DNA from 3 places in the Senegalia sp. (in: firmicutes) genome. Region 3 is predicted to be linked to each of the others. Evidence: riboswitches for the same ligand, from Rfam matches in the RefSeq annotation. Region 3 holds a riboswitch; each other region holds the start of a gene.

Region 1 (5,696 bases), on a different contig from region 3:
TATGCTCCTATTGGACTATGGCAGCCTCCATTTACACCCTTTAAAAATGCTCTTTCTGCTTCCACTTGTATGCAGGTTTGTTCACATGCAATAGAGCTTATCATTTCTAATGTTACTTCATCATCTTCCCTTATTTCTATAGCAAGTGCTCCTTGACTGGGAGAAGGTAATACTATGTTTTGCGGTAAATACATTGATATCTTTTCTTGTAAGCCTAATCTATGTATGCCTGCTGCTGCTAGTATTACTCCATGTAAATTTTCACTTTCAATTTTAGCTATTCTAGTTTCTATATTTCCCCTAATAGGAACTATTTCTAAATCATTCCTATATTCTAATAATTGATATTTTCTTCTTTTACTACCTGTCCCAATTTTAGCGCCCTTTGGCAAAGAGTCTAAATCCCTATATCCTTCTTTAAGTATGAGAACATCTCTTGGATCTTCTCTTTCAGGTATAGCTGTAAATTTAAGACCACTTGGTAGTGCTGAAGGCATATCTTTCATACTATGAATTGCAATATCAATTTTTTCATCTAACAATGCATTCTCAAGTTCCTTTACAAATAAACCTTTATCATTTATCTTTTGTAGAGGCATATCTTTAAATTTATCACCTTTAGTTTGAATTATTTGTATTTCAAATTGCACATTAGGATTTTTTTCTTTTAGTCTTTCAACTACCCACTTAGATTGAGTAAGGGCTAGTTTACTACCTCTGGATCCTATCTTTATTTTCATAGAGCTTTTTTCTCTCCTTTAAATCATCAATACTTAAATTTATTATTTGCTTTAATATTTCCTTTTTTTTATTTTCATCATCACATTTTTCTTTCACTAACTCTCTTATATCACCTAATAGATTTAATCTTAAAATATATTCTTCATTATATTTTCCTTCTATTTCAAGGCATATCTTTTTTGCAAGAGATGGACTTTTACCATTTGTTGAAATAGATATTGTAAGATCTCCTCTTTTTATAGATGAAGGAACTATAAAGTCAGAATACATATCACTTATGTTATTAAATAATATATTTTCATCCTTACAATCATTAGATATCTTTTGATTTAAGACCTTATCATCAGTTGCAGCTATTACTAAAAATGAATTTAAAATATATGTCTTTTTATATTTATCTTTAATAATACTTATTTTATCTTTATATTTATAAATCTCTTCATTTATATTAGGTGCTATAAGAGTTATATTTGCATCATAGTCCACTAGTTTTTTTAACTTTCTATATGCAATATTTCCCCCACCTATTATTGCTATTTTTTTATTCTTTATATTTAACATAATAGGATAAAAGTCACTATTCATTTTTACTCAACGCTTTCTGCACGCTCAAGTAATATATCAGCTAAAGCTGGAACAGTTCCAAGTGGGCTAGATACTTTGAAATTAACATCTTCATATTTTTCATCTAATCCTTTTATTATCTCAGGTATATCTTCTTTTATATGAATTCCTTTATATAGGAAATATGGCACTACTATTATATCTTTTATATTTTCATTCACCATTTCTTCAACTACTTGAGGTATGAATGGCTCAGATATCTCCATAAAAGCACCTCTTACTATATATTCATCAGTTCTTTCTCTTACTATATCTACCATCTCCATAAAACCTTTTTTTGCATCTTTTGTTCTACTGCCATGCCCTATAATTAACAATCCCTTTTTCATTAGATCACCTTTTCCTATTTATTTTTGCATAAAAAAATCCCACAACTAAGGTAGGATTAAATATACTAATATATTATACTCGTAATCCCTTCCCACCGAAGTTTAACTTTTCATAAAATCAGGCAGGTCTCCTGGCTTCCATCATCCTACTTTCTCTCCTTCCCATTCTAAAATGAATAGTGGATGTGAGATTTCGTTATGGTTACAGTAGCGGGGGCTGCAGAGGAATCTAACCTCTTTCCCTATTAATCATAAATCATGAACCTAATTTTAATATTCGATTTTTATTGTTAAGTTTATAATATCACTTGTTGGAGGGGATGTAAATATTAATTTAAATTAAAGAATCTAACTTAAAATAATTCATGAATCAAGTAATTAAACAATCACTAACATTTTAAAAGAAACAGGACCTTAATTTACAATTAAAAGTAAGTTATTTTCATAGTTAATCGAATTTACTCATCTCTTCAATTATAGGAATTTTCTTCCTTAGAGCTTCAAAACTACATCTACTATACTCGACTCTTTTAATTACTTTTATTTTATTTACGCATCTTCTACTAAACCGTTACTATAATCATATATAATTGAGTCTTTAAATCCTTCAACCTCCCTACAAATTTCATTAATAAACCTATTGATACCTAAAATGTTAAATAATTTTTCTCCTTAAATCCACTTATCTAATTTATCTAGCTTTTTATTAAATAAAATTTATTTAATGTATTTAATCAAGTCATATATCTTAGAAATGTCTACTTTAGAAGTATTATATCTTCAAGATATCTTTTTTAATTTTTAAAATAATTCTTGTCTACAATAATTTTACTCTAAGAATATAAACTACTAATAAATATAGTCAAATAGACAAATATATTGTAGAGTTAAATTTAAATTATCAAATATAATACTTTTGTCAGGTTAAGTTTTTGTGATAATTATATTAACATTAGAAAAAGTATCTCCTTTTAAATATTGATAATATTTTTTGCTAAAAACAATATATAATAAAATGAAATTTAAAGCTTGACTTAATAATATACCATAGATTCCAAAATTCATTTTTATTGAAAATATATACATAGATAGAACAGCAATAAATCCTGATATAAAACTCACATATAATACATATTTTGATTTTCCAATTGTTTGTAAACTATATCTATAAATTGTACTAAATGATTTAAGGAAATTAACTGCTAAGAAAGCAATAATAAGCTCACTGACCATATTTATTAAATTTTTATTTTCTGTATATAAAATTCCAATTTTATTTTTGAATAATATAACTATAATTGATAAAATAAAATATATTGCACAAGATAAAGATATTCCACAACGAGGTATTATTTTGAGATCTTCTAAATTTTTCTTTCCTGTTGCTTCTCCTAAAACTGTAATTATAGCATTTCCATACATATACATTGGTAATGTAATTATTCCTAGAATTTGATATAAGATTGTATATGATCCTAGTTGTAATTCTCCTATTTTTACTAAAATCATATTAAGTAGTATGCCTAAAATGCTTCCTTCTAATATTTCTTGACCCATGAATGGAATCATATTAATAAAATTTATTTTAATTCCCTGTAAAAGATTTCTTATATTTGAAAAATCATATTTAATATATTTTTTTGAAAGATAGATATAAATAATTAAATTTATTAAAACTGCAATAATTGAACCTATTGCATTTCCTAAAGTTTCTAATCTCGGAAATCCAAAGTTTCCAAATATAAGAATATAATCTAATGTAATATTAATCAAAGAAGAAATCATAGAAGAAAACATAATATATTTTGTCTTTTTCTCTATCTTAAAAATAGTACCATATGTGAATAATAACATTTGAATAGGTAAATTAAAAATCATTACCTTAATAAAAATCAAAGATTGCTTCAAAGTATCACCATATATTCCATAAATAGCTTTTAATATAAGGTCTCCAGCCAAGATGAAAATTAACATAATTGGTAATGATATAATCAAACTTAATAATATTGCTTGATTAAATTGTATATTATATTCTTTTTTGTTTTTTTCGCCTTTAGCTTTAGAACCCTTCATATTAAAAATAACAGCTACGTATCCTAATATACCTACAATTAAAGAAAGTAGTTGTGAAGTTAGATTTATACCATTAAATGCTTCTAAAGAAATTCTTCCTATCATAGCTTGATCAACTATTTGAATTAACATAGATGATATATATTGTAATATTAATGGAAAGGCAATAATATTTAATTCTTTAATTCTACCCTTAAATACATTATCAATCATGAGATATACTCGAAGTTTAGTAGATTTTTATTTATAATATTTTTAAATGGAATACTTTCTATAAAGTTATCTATAGTTAATTTAGCCTGTGCTATAGAAACTTGATATTTATCACAAAAATAAGTTATTAAATCTTCATATTTTTTTTCATTAGCTAAAAAATACAATATTTCTGCTCCGGTATCATTCATAGTATAGAATTCTAATGCAATTGGATCAAAAATAAGAAAATATTTTTTTTCACGTCTAATTATCAATACTTTTTCTCCATATATTTTAAAATTATTAATTTCTTTCAATTTGTTCACACTCCTCAAAAAAACAGCTGTTATCAGAACCGTACAAGTCATTTGTTAAGTTATAAGCGGATGATCGACAACCTCCTCCACACCAATTCAAATCACATTCGGCACATTTCCCGTTTAAGTTTTTCACTTCTATTTCTCTTAACTTATTGAAAATTTTGGAGTGTTTCCATATATTGACTATACTTTCATTCTTTATATTACCTGCTTTAAACTCATTAATACCAATCATTAAGTCACATCCATAAATGTCTCCATTATAATTTACTGAACAGGATTTTATACCAGCTTGGCAAGATATTTCACGTTTATTACTAGAATTTTGTTCTAAAGATTGATTCCATAAATATAAAAGATTTAATTTATTATAATATTTTAATGGAAAATAAAACATCCAAAATATATTACTTTCATTAGGTGGAATAATTTTGAAATTCAAATTAATTTCGTTTTTAAGCTTCATATCTGTTAATTTCATAAATACAGGATACCATTTATCTTTACTTAAGATAAATTGACCATTGGAAGCTCTGCCAGTTGAACAAACTACCATTACACTAAGATATTCTATGCCTATAGATTCATTAAATTTGATTGTATTAATTAAGTCATCTATATTATTTTCTGATAATGTAAATAAAGTAGAAACTGGCAAGTTATATTCTTTTAAAATTTTTATAGCATTAACTACTCGTTTAAAGTCCCCATCACCTCTAAATCTATCATGATTCTTACTTGAACTTCCATCTAGGGTAATACATACTCTATCAAATCTATATTTCTTAAGTTTTTTTGCAAAATAATCAGTTATAAAACTTCCATTTGTATTTATTACTATTGCAAAATCATATTTTTGAGCCTCAAATAATATATCAAAGAAATCTTCTCTTATGAAAGGTTCTCCTCCACTTAATGAAATTCTGTGTACATTCATTTTATCAAGCTCAAAAAAAAGTTTTTTAAAATCACTAAGCGTTAGCTCATCATTAATCTCAACATCAGGACTGGCGCTAGCATAACAATATTCGCAACTTAAATTACATCTATTCGTGATACTTATATCTACTAATGCTGGTGCTTCATAACTATCTCTCATATATTGCTCCTTTCATCATAAGGTAGAAGGATGGTCTAATTAGACCATCCTTCTACTTTATAATTTATATTATAGTCATAAATTATAAGGTGAATAATTGAATATTTAAAATTACATTAATATTAATGTTTACCCCAAATTGCCATTCTTTCAATTGAAGCTTGAATAGTTTTTACATTAGGTTTAGAATATTCTTTCTTTTCAACTTGCTTTTTTTCTATTTTATTCATAAAATTATCCTCCTTTCTTTTGATTAATATACTTACGATTAAAATCTATAATACTTAGATGATTTAAATCGATTAGTACCTCAAG
Region 2 (5,696 bases), on a different contig from region 3:
TAAGGGCGTAAAGTCACTGAAATTTGATACAAATGGGAGCTTGATGACCCCTATATTTATATCATTTTCTTTTTTGTTTGAAAATCTAGTAGATATACTATCTTCATCATCAATATTTAATTGTGTATAAGGTAATACTCCAAGACAAGGAATATTTATTTTTTTTTCTAACATTTTTATCCCGGGATTTAATATTTCGATATCGCCTCTAAACTTATTTATTATAAATCCTTTTATTCGAGCTTTCTCTTCAGGCTCCATTAGCATTATAGTTCCATAAATACTTGCAAAAACTCCGCCTCTTTCAATATCACCTACAATTATCACAGGGCTATCTACCATCTCAGCTAATCCCATATTTACAATATCATTTTCACGTAAATTTATTTCAGCAGGGCTTCCTGCTCCTTCTATAGTGATTATATCAAATTTATCATCTAATTCATTATATGCATTTTTAACTGTTTCCTTTATATGGGGTACTTCTTTTCTATATTCAGCTGCTGTTAAAGTTTTGTGAACCCTACCCATAACTATAACTTGGCTACCTATATCAGATGTAGGTTTAAGTAGTATGGGATTCATAGAAACTTCTGGCTCTATTCCTGCTGCTTCAGCTTGTACCACTTGAGCTCTACCCATTTCTTCGCCCTTTTTGGTTACATATGAATTTAAAGCCATGTTTTGAGATTTAAATGGACATACACTATATCCATCTTCTTTAAATATTCTGCAAAGTGCAGCTGTAATTATACTCTTACCTACAGAAGATCCTGTGCCTTGTATCATTATATTTTTCGCCAAAAATATCACCCTCTTCTAACTTATTTTTTAAATTCATAAAATTCTTTTTCATTTTTAAATAAAGGGGTCTCTAAATTTTTATAAATCTTAACAAGCCAAGGCTCCTTTAAATTAGCTCTTTTTAATGTATCATCATTTAAGAATATTTCACTTGGAATACCTTCATCTATAATCTCACCTTTATTTAATACATATACATAATCACAATATTCATATATAAAATCCATATCATGACTGGAAACTACTGTTTTTTTGCCCTTTTCTACGATGTCATTCATAGTATTTAACATGTTTTCTGACATCTTAGGATCAAGCCCTGCAAGGGGTTCATCAAAAAAAATCATCTTACAATCTAGTGCTAAAACTCCTGCTATTGCAACTCTCTTTTTTTCTCCATGACTTAGAAAATGAACTGGTTTATCTTTAAATTCTTCTATATTAAGTAATTTAATTACATCATCAACTTTTCTTTTAATAATATCTTCATCATATTTTAAATTTCTAAGTGCAAATGCTATATCATCATAAGTATTAGAATAAAATATCTGTTTATCTGCTTCTTGAAAAACTATACCAACTTCTTTTCTTAAACTTCTAAGAAATTTTTTGTTATACTTTATTTTTTGATCATTAAAGAGCACTTGACCTTTTCTGGGTTTTAAATACCCTATTAAATTTAAAAAAAGGGTAGTTTTTCCTGCTCCATTGCTACCAACTATCCCTATCTTATCTCCATTATTTAAATCTATATTTATATTTTTTAATGCTACTTTTCCATCTTCATAATTATAATTTAAATCCATTGTCTTTAACATATATTCACCTACATATAAAATTGACTGTCATAATTCTTGCTTTCAAGGGAAATTATCATTTCTTCATACCTTTTAATCATTCTCACAATAAGCACCCTTAAAAGCAATCCCAAAGAATTAAAACTATTTTTAATATTGCTATATCCAAATTTTAAATCTTGAGCTCTATAAATTAAAGATATTTCTTCTAAGAGTATAAATATAAATCTATAAGTTAGCATTGTAAGTTCAATTAATAACATGGGTACCTTATATTTTAATAATAGTTTGATTAAGTTATTAAAAGGAGTAGTTAATATCAAAAAATAACTACAAGATATAGCAGATAAGGCTCTAGTAGTAAGAGTGATAGCTTTAAGTAAGCTATCTTCTCTTATCACTATAAAAAAATTAGAAATTTTAATGCTAAATAAACTATTTATATCAGTGTCTGAGATAATAAATATAAAGGCTAGCAAGCTTAAAAGTATGAAACTAATTGGTAGTAGATATATTTTAAGATAAGCTTTTAAGGGTACTTTAGCAAAGCCTACTATAATAAAGCCCATAATAAAAAATATAGTTACATGTATATAGGTATTAGACATAAATAGTGCTATGGATATCATGATCATAAAAAACCACAGTTTTATATGATCATTAAAGTATCTTAGTTTATTTATATAAGCATATTTATCAATTGCTAGCATTTTTGGTCTTACCCTTCATGTAACCTAAGAAGTAAGCTATTATACCTGTCCCTACAGCACCTTGTAATGTGAATATGAGTGTTTCAGTTTCGCCCCCTGGTGGCTCCCAAAGAGGGCTAAACCATGGAGTATAACTTTCAGGAATGGCTTCTTCAGCTAAAGAGTCACTTCCTGCAAATTCAGAGTCTTTTATCACAAGTACGGGTAGTGCTACAATTATTAAAACTATGAGTAAAAGTAATAGATTTTTATATTTGGTTTTCATGTGCTAAAACTCCTTCCTTCCTATACTCAGATATTAAATTGTATAAAATAACACTAAGTATTCCTTCAGCTATTGCAAGGGGTATTTGTGTTATTGCAAATATAGATAAAAACTTAACTAATAACTGCATAAAACTTTCACTTGCTCCTGCATGTGCTATTGAAAGCTGAAGGGCTGTAACCATATAAGTAATCAAATTTCCAAGTGCAGCTGCTAAAAATATAGAAAAACCTTTGCTAGCACCTGACTTCTGAGTTAATTTATAAATCCCAAATGCTACAAATGGTCCTGCTATGGCCATAGAAAAAGTGTTTGCTCCAAGTGTAGTTATTCCCCCATGGGCAAGTAACAAGGCTTGGAAAAGTAATACTATTACCCCTATAACGCTCATTGGTGTTGGTCCTAAAAGCACTGCTCCAAGTCCTATGCCTGTAGGGTGAGATGAACTTCCTGTTACTGATGGCAATTTTAAGGCTGATAGAACAAAAACAAATGCTGCCATAAGTCCTATTATTATCTTCTTGTTTGGATCTTTTTTTACCATTTTAGAAATCTTTCTAAAACCTATGATTACAAATGGTAAACTTACAATTGTCCAAAATACCGACCAAAAAGGACTTAAATATCCTTCCATAATATGCATAGCATTCGCATATCTTGGCAGAAACATTAAAACTAAAGCTGCTGCTAAAACTAAATACTTCTTTTTCAAATGTATCCCCTCCGAATATTTTATAAAATAAAAATCCTACCACGGAGGTAGGATTAAATTTATAGCTATAAAATATTCTTATTAGCTAGTTTCTCCTTCCCTCCGAAGTTTAACTTAGTAAAATCAGGCAGGTCTCCTGGCTTCCATCATCCTACTTTCTCTCCTTCCCATTCTAATGAACAGTGGATATGAGATTTCGTTATGGTTACAGTAGCGGGGGCTGCAGAGGATTCTAACCTCTTTCCCTATTAATCATAAATCATGAACCTAATTTTAATATTCAATTTTTATTCTTATATTTATAATATCATTCTATCTCTTCTAATTCAACTGGTTTCTTTAATAATTTTAATAATATTGCTGTAGCTATAGATCCTGCTAGTATTGCTACTATATATAATAGCCAATTTGTAACTACAGGGAATACAAATACTCCCCCATGTGGTGCGGGTGAAGATGCTCCAAATATTGCTGATAATCCTCCTGCTATTGCTGAACCTACTATTACTGAAGGAATTACAGATTTTGGATCTGCCGCTGCAAAAGGTATTGCACCTTCTGTTATGAAAGATAATCCCATTACATAATTAGTTTTACCAGCATCTCTTTCTTTTAAAGTAAATCTATCTTTAAATAATGTAGTAGCAAGTGCTATTCCAAGTGGAGGCACCATTCCACCAGCCATAACTGATGCCATTATTTCTCCATTTCCTGATGCAACTGAAGCTACACCAAAAACATATGCTGCCTTGTTTACTGGTCCACCCATGTCTACTGCCATCATTCCACCAAGTACTAATCCTAATAATAAACTATTTGTTCCTCCAAGACTAGACAACCAATCGTTTAATCCAGTGTTGAGCCATTCTACTGGTGGTACTATAAGAAAGGTCATAATAGCTCCTACTATCAGTATTCCAAATAAAGGGAATAATAATACAGGCTTTATTCCTTCAAGTGATTTTGGTAAATAAGAAAATAATTTTCTAAGTGCCCTTATTACATATCCTGCTAAAAACCCTGCTACAAGTGCGCCTAAAAATCCTGCATTTCCATCTGCTGCAAGTGCTCCACCTACAAAACCTGGTGCTAGAGCTGGCCTATCCCCAATTGAACTTGCAATGTAACCTGCAAGTATTGGTAATATAAATCCAAAAGCTGTTCCACCTAATGTGTTAAAAAATGCAGCAATTTCATTGCCAGAACCATAATCTCCTGCTCCTGCATTGTTAAAATCAAATAAAAATGCTAGGGCTATAAGTATTCCTCCACCTACTACAAAGGGTAGCATGTTTGATACACCATTCATCAGATTTCTATATATTCCTTTTCCTACTCCACCGCCTTCAGTAGTTGATGATTGTGATTTACCTTTTGTCTTATACACTTTTCCATCCTCAACTAATCCTCTTTCTATAAGAGCACCAGGTTGCTTTATTGCATCTGATACTGGTGTTTGAATAACTATTTTTCCATCAAATCTATCCATCTCTACTTTTGTATCTGCTGATACTATTATAGCTTTTGCATTCCTTATGTCTTCATCTGTTAATCTGTTTTCTACTCCAGTTGATCCATTTGTTTCTACCTTTATATCTACATTCATTTTTTCAGCCTTAGCTTTTAGTGCATCTGCTGCCATATAAGTATGAGCTATGCCTGTAGGACAAGCTGTAACTGCAAGTAATCTTTCTCTTTTTTGTTCTACTTTAGGATTTTCTTCTTCTAATCCTTCTTTTTCTATTTGTTTTTTATCTATTATATCTAATATTTCTTCTTTACTTTCAGCAAGTAATAACTCTTTTCTAAAGTTTTCATCCATCAAAAATGTAGATAGTTTTTGTAGTGTTTTTAAATGATCAGTATGTGCACCTTCACTTGCTGCTATCATAAAGAATAAAAATGTAGGTTCTCCATCTAATGAATCAAAATCAATACCATCTTTACTTCTTGCAAATGCTATTGAAGGAGTATTTACTGCTTTTGTTTTAGCATGTGGTATTGCAATACCTTCACCTATTCCTGTAGTTCCTTCTGATTCTCTTTTTAATATTTCTTTTTTAAATTCTGCCTTGTCATTAAGTCTACCTGCTTCATCTAATTTATCTATTAGTTCATTTATTACGTCTTCCTTTTTTGTATTTTCTAAATCTAATATAATAGTATCTTTTTTAATTAATTCAGTAATTTTCATATTTTCACATCCTTCACTTTAATCTTTCAATATTCACTCTTTCAAGTAGTTCTTGAACCTCTTCTTTTTTTGCTAGGTCTGTGGAAAAGGCTGTTGCACTAGCTGCTGCTACTGCCCATCTAAATGAATTTAGAACATCTTTAGTCTTTGTATAACTGGATAAAAACCCTGCTATCATTGAATCTCCTGCTCCTACTGAATTTTTAAGACTCCCTTT
Region 3 (5,696 bases):
TTCCGAAACGGCTATTGGAATAACATTGGCAAATTTTTTTAACCTTAATCTTATTTGGTTAACTGCCACAGTTGTATCCATGGGATATCTATGACCATAGAACAATAAGGCCACTGTACTCTTCTCTTTATCCAGCTTTTCTAATTTTTCAAATTCCTTATAATTCTTAAAATACTTCATTGTACTTGGATCACATAAGCATATATCTTCTAATTCAACTGGATCTTCAGGAATAGGCAATTGGTCATAGCCGCCATAATCTCTCAATATTAAATAAATCATATTAAGTATATTATTATAATCCCCTACCTTAAAGTATTTCATAATAAGGGAATAGTTTCTCATATCTCTCATCTTACCAGGCATAACCTTTCCTACCATTTCAGACATATTCATCATTTTCTTCATTTTTCCCATATCCATTTTCTTTTCTTGACCTTTTTTATTCTTGTCCCTTCCCATTTCTGCCATAGTAAACTTCCCTAATTTCATATAATCCCTTCCTGAATTACCATAGGGAACAACATTACCTTTACAGTTGTCTAATCCTATATATGTTGTAGAAATCACATCTGGATCACTGCCCATTAAGTCAACAAAAACTAAGTCTGAATTTTCAATGTCCTTTACCATAGATTGCCTTTTATCTCTATCCATATTTGTATATGCATAATATAGTTTTAAGTTTAATATATTCTCATATCTTTTATTTATATATTTACCTACCTCTACTAATTCTCTTATTGCTGGAACAGATACAGTAACAAAGACTATTTTCATAATTACCTCCTAAATAACTTTTTTAGCATAAAATATGGGCTTCTTGGTATCTTGATCCATACTTATATCAGCTTCTACTCTAAATACATCCTTAAGTACATCTCCTTTTAAAATATCCCATGGATCTCCTTGTTGGTATAGGGTATTGTTATTGATTACAAGAAGCTCATCTGAATATCTAGCTGCATGATTAATATCATGAAGTACCATCAATATAGTTAAGCCTTCTTCTTTATTTAAACTAAGTACCAATTCCATTATCTCTAACTGGTGAGATATATCTAAGTAAGTAGTAGGTTCATCTAATAATAAAAGTCTCGGCTTTTGTGCTATAGACATAGCAATCCAAGCCCTTTGCCTTTCTCCACCTGACATTGTATTTATCTTTCTATGTTCTAATTTTTTTAAACTAGTTCTTTCTATGGCCCAATCTACTATTTCCTTGTCCTCTTTTGTAGTTCCTTCCCACCAATTTTTATGAGAATACCTTCCATATGCAATAAGTTCTCTTACTGATATATCGCTTAGAGTATTACTTCCTTGACTAAGAACTCCTACTTTTCTCGCTATTGATTTAGTGCTCATACTATATAAATCTTCGCCTTCTAAATAAACCTTCCCCGACTTTGGCTTAATGGCCCTTGTGAGAGATTTTAAAAGTGTTGTTTTACCACATCCATTGGGTCCTATTACGGAGTATATCTTGCCTTCTTCTATTTCTAAATTAATATTTTTTATTATTACTTTATCTTTATACTGTACTTTTAAATTTTCTGTTTTCAATATAATCTTAGACATATTTTACCTCCTTAATAGATACAAGAAAAAAGGTACTCCTAGGATTGCCATAACAATTCCTACAGGTATTTCTACCGGACTCATAATAGTCCTGGCAAATGTATCACTAAGCATAACTAAAATAGCTCCTAATAATGCAGATGTCGGCATCATATATCTATAATCATTTCCTATTATAAGCCTGATACTATGTGGAACTATTAATCCTACAAATCCTAAAAGTCCTACAACACTTACTGCACTGGCTGCTAATAAGCATGCTAAAGCTGTAAATCCTAGTCTAGTATATTCAACATTTAGTCCAACTCCCCTAGCTATATCATCTCCAAGAATAAGAATATTCATTTTTTCAGCAAATATATTGGCCACAATAATTCCTATAATTGTATAGGGCAATATTGTATGTACCTCTGGCCAACTTCTCGACGACAAACTCCCATTCATAAATGTTAATGCTCCATGAACTCTATCACTGTAAAATACAAGTATAGCGGATATTCCTGCTCCTAATAGTGCTGATACAGCTACACCAGCCAAAATTATCCTTGTAGGCTGAATCCCACCCTTCCATGCCAAGGAATAAATAATAACAGCTGCTAACATGGCACCTAAAAAAGCTGCCATAGGAACTAGATGTTGATATTCTGGAAATATAACTAAAATTATTATTCCAAAAAGTCCAGCTCCACTACTTATTCCAATTATTCCGGGGTCTGCTAGAGGGTTGTTCATTACACCTTGAAGTATGGCACCTGACATGGCTAGATTTGCCCCTACCAGGGCTGCCAATACCATTCTAGGTAATCTTATATTCCAAATTACCAACCTTTCTGGGCTTCCATCATTTGTTTTGATAACCTCAATAATTCTATTAATACCTACTTCCAGGGTTCCCCTTGCATTTCCTATAAAAAATGCCACAAATAACATTGCTATTAATATAAAAATAAAGCTCCATTTAAATTTATTTGAATCCCTTAGGCCAACTTTGCTATTCATCTAATTCCTCCACATTACCATATATCTCTGGGTATATACTTCTAGCCATATATTCTATGGCATCTCCATAGTATGGTCCTGCATTAAATAAGAAATATTGCTGGGGTAAATATATGACTTTATCTTCTGATACAGCGTCTACACCTTCCCAAATTGGATTAGTAGCAAACTCTTCGTCCATCATTTCTTTGGCTTTTTCATTGCTTCCCACCATACTAGTTACTAACACATAATCCGGATTTTTTTCTACTATATATTCAATATCTAATGGCGTATTTTCTGATCCTATTGTATCCGGTGGTAAGTCTGATGCTATATTTTTTAATCCTAATATTTTTGCCACATCACCAGCAATACTATTATTTAATTTGGCCGCCAATGAATTTCCTGTTATATATAAAATAATTACAGTATCTCCATTTTTAGGTGCTTTTGATTCTATATCTTTTTTTTGTTTTTCAATATCTTTTATTCTGTCCATGGCTAGCTTTTCCTGGTCAAGGATTTTCCCAAAGGCCTCATATGTATAAAGTACATCCTCATAACCCCTTATATGAGTAGTAATTACCTTGAATCCCATATCCCTAAGTTTCTTAGCCTGTCCGGATTGTGTTCCTACTTGTGCTATTATAAAGTCTGGTTTTTGCTCTATAACAGCTTCCATATTGATAGAATATACTGGTCCTATTTGAGGTAGACTTTTTATCTCTTCTTCATATTCTGGAATCAATCTAACATTCTCTGATATATTAGAACTACAAATTGATTTGCCTCCTAGGTCATACCAAATATTTAATGGTGTACCTGATAAAACTGCTGCGTTTTCAAAGGGTTCTTCTATTATAGTTTCAACATTCATATAATCACTGATTTTCAAAGGAAATCCATCACCTTCAACGACTATAGGCTTATCAGTGTCCGAAACCTTTTCAGCACTATTTACATTAGTTAAACCTCCTAAACTACTATCCTTATCATTGCTACATCCTGTAATAATCAAAACAATCAAGCATATTATGGGTACAATTTTTTTATTTTTATACAAAAAATCTCCTCCTTAATAAATTCAATCAAAAAAATCCCTACTTTTCAGCAGGGACATAGATTCGCATAATTATTCCTAGATATACAACTATACACAAAGCTACACCTTCCCACCGAAGGATACTTACATTTCTAGGCAGGTCTCCTGACTCTGATTCATCCTACTTTCAAAACCTTCCCAGTTTACCAGTGGTTATTTTGATTTCGTCCTCATTACAGTAGCGGGGGCTGTATTGGAATTTCACCAATTTCCCTATTATTATAATAAATAGATATATAAACCTAAAAATTAATATTTAATTTTCTATTTAAATACTAGCACATTAATAAACTTTTTGCAATTAAATTAACATATTTGAGCTCCTATATTTTATATACAATTTATAAAACCCATGATTTTTTTATATGTGTTACTTCTTTTTAATTATGAATTCTATAAGTTCTTATAAGCCGTATTAGGAATTACCAAATTGTAAATCACTCCATGTACAAAGATATAGATCCAAGATGTTCAATTATAAATTATTAAAGAATAAAAGTCTTACTTATCATGCACTGCTTACAACAATTATGTCCTAATTACTCTAACCAACGTATGAATTATATTTATTTAAAGTTCCTGAAACCCTTGAATATTGCACCCATCACTATTATGACACGAGCCCCTGTTGCAGCTACTACTAGGTTTCTATAAGAACCATATTCTTTTCGTTCTAATCTTAACTCTTCTAATATTTCTCTTTGATGTGAATATGGATTTAAATCAAAAAATATATATGGTTTGTTATTTCTTTCTTTAATACTTAGTGATTTCTTTAAATCCTTTTTATTCTTTTCATCATTAGATTTAAAAGTTTTAAATTCTTCATCATTCCAATAAGTTTCAAATGACTTAGTAAAACTATAGAGTACATCTTTAGAAGTATATTCTGATACTTTAATATTCCACTCTAAACCATTTGATAAAGCTGGATTAGATAAGTTTGATGAACCTATATAAGCTGTAGAAAATCCAGTATGTCTTTTAAAATGATATGCTTTTGCATGTAATCTGGTCCTCTCAGTATCATAAGAAATCTTAACTTCTGTGTTTGGTAGTTCTGCTAATTTTAATATAGCTTTATAATCTGAGGCTCCCATATATGAAGTAGTAATTACTCTAAGTTTATTTTTCCTTGTAAATTCAACTAAATCCTCATAAATAAGCCTCAAACCACTGTATTTAATAAAAGAGATTAATAAGTCAATTTCATCTGAAGTTCTTATCTCTCTTCTTAATTCACTTTCTAAAGTTAGTCCTGTGCTTCCTGTGAAAAGTGTACTTGTAGATATGGATGTTCTTGGTCTATATTGATTTAATATATCAAAATCATCCTTATCATCATGTATAGAAAGTAGTTCTTTAAATTTTTCATCATCATATTCAAATCCATCAATTTCAATAACTTCATTTAGTTTATCTATAAATTTCGCTTTATCAATATTATTAGCTTGTAAAAGAGTTTCACGAATTATCTTTTGATATTCAGTTGATAGCACTCTAGCAACTTCGCTATTATCTATACTTCTTATTTTTTTATATTTTTTATCATCTAGCTTTTCTAGAAATTTATTATTTAATACCTTTTCATATAATCCATACTCCATAAGTATCACTTCCATTTCATATATATTATTGTCTAAATTATAACATCTATAACTATTATTTTCCATATTTATTGTGAGATAGATACTTCTATAATATATATATATATCAATAAAGATTGAGTAATAGATTATCTATGATCTATTACTCAATCTTCTAATTCACTTAGCTTTTATTTATTAAATCTATTTTAAAAACCATATTATCTATTCACTTCTTAGAGCCTCCACAGGATCTTTTTTTGCTGCTGTTGATGATGGTATTAAACCTGAAATAAAGGCTAGAATCATACTTATAAGTATGAGTATTCCTGCTGCTTTAAAGTCTAAGCTTGCAATATTTGGAATACCAAACCTATCATATACAATAATATTAGCAAAATAGCTGAGTACATAAGTTACAAGAATTCCAAAAACTCCTGCAATAAAGC

What was found. Region 3 has a riboswitch for cobalamin ahead of ACTHUW_RS09830 (ABC transporter substrate-binding protein). Riboswitches for the same ligand answer to the same signal wherever they lie in the genome.
Region 1: it holds a riboswitch for cobalamin, as region 3 does, so the genes downstream of both, ACTHUW_RS05015 (sirohydrochlorin chelatase) here and ACTHUW_RS09830 (ABC transporter substrate-binding protein) in region 3, are expected to answer to the same signal.
Region 2: it holds a riboswitch for cobalamin, as region 3 does, so the genes downstream of both, ACTHUW_RS05180 (energy-coupling factor ABC transporter permease) here and ACTHUW_RS09830 (ABC transporter substrate-binding protein) in region 3, are expected to answer to the same signal.

Annotation. Positions count from the first base shown of each region.
Region 1 covers NZ_JBQCYD010000013.1:20,092-25,787, forward strand. The annotation lists gene hemC (hydroxymethylbilane synthase) at 1-740, opposite strand, end outside; gene ACTHUW_RS05010 (precorrin-2 dehydrogenase/sirohydrochlorin ferrochelatase family protein) at 712-1,326, opposite strand; gene ACTHUW_RS05015 (sirohydrochlorin chelatase) at 1,329-1,694, opposite strand; cobalamin riboswitch at 1,799-1,977, opposite strand; partial or broken gene ACTHUW_RS05020 (ISL3 family transposase) at 2,143-2,285, opposite strand; gene ACTHUW_RS05025 (MATE family efflux transporter) at 2,619-3,980, opposite strand; gene ACTHUW_RS05030 (PqqD family protein) at 3,977-4,279, opposite strand; gene ACTHUW_RS05035 (radical SAM protein) at 4,266-5,381, opposite strand; gene ACTHUW_RS05040 (radical SAM protein) at 5,616-5,696, opposite strand, start outside.
Region 2 covers NZ_JBQCYD010000013.1:48,208-53,903, forward strand. The annotation lists gene ACTHUW_RS05160 (cobyric acid synthase) at 1-789, opposite strand, end outside; gene ACTHUW_RS05165 (energy-coupling factor ABC transporter ATP-binding protein) at 825-1,619, opposite strand; gene cbiQ (cobalt ECF transporter T component CbiQ) at 1,628-2,308, opposite strand; gene ACTHUW_RS05175 (energy-coupling factor ABC transporter substrate-binding protein) at 2,295-2,573, opposite strand; gene ACTHUW_RS05180 (energy-coupling factor ABC transporter permease) at 2,557-3,285, opposite strand; cobalamin riboswitch at 3,395-3,571, opposite strand; gene ACTHUW_RS05185 (PTS fructose transporter subunit IIABC) at 3,593-5,479, opposite strand; gene pfkB (1-phosphofructokinase) at 5,493-5,696, opposite strand, start outside.
Region 3 covers NZ_JBQCYD010000038.1:8,040-13,735, reverse strand. The annotation lists gene bchH (magnesium chelatase subunit H) at 1-780, opposite strand, end outside; gene ACTHUW_RS09840 (ABC transporter ATP-binding protein) at 790-1,578, opposite strand; gene ACTHUW_RS09835 (FecCD family ABC transporter permease) at 1,582-2,577, opposite strand; gene ACTHUW_RS09830 (ABC transporter substrate-binding protein) at 2,570-3,622, opposite strand; cobalamin riboswitch at 3,740-3,922, opposite strand; gene ACTHUW_RS09825 (restriction endonuclease PLD domain-containing protein) at 4,228-5,268, opposite strand; gene ACTHUW_RS09820 (ABC transporter ATP-binding protein/permease) at 5,473-5,696, opposite strand, start outside.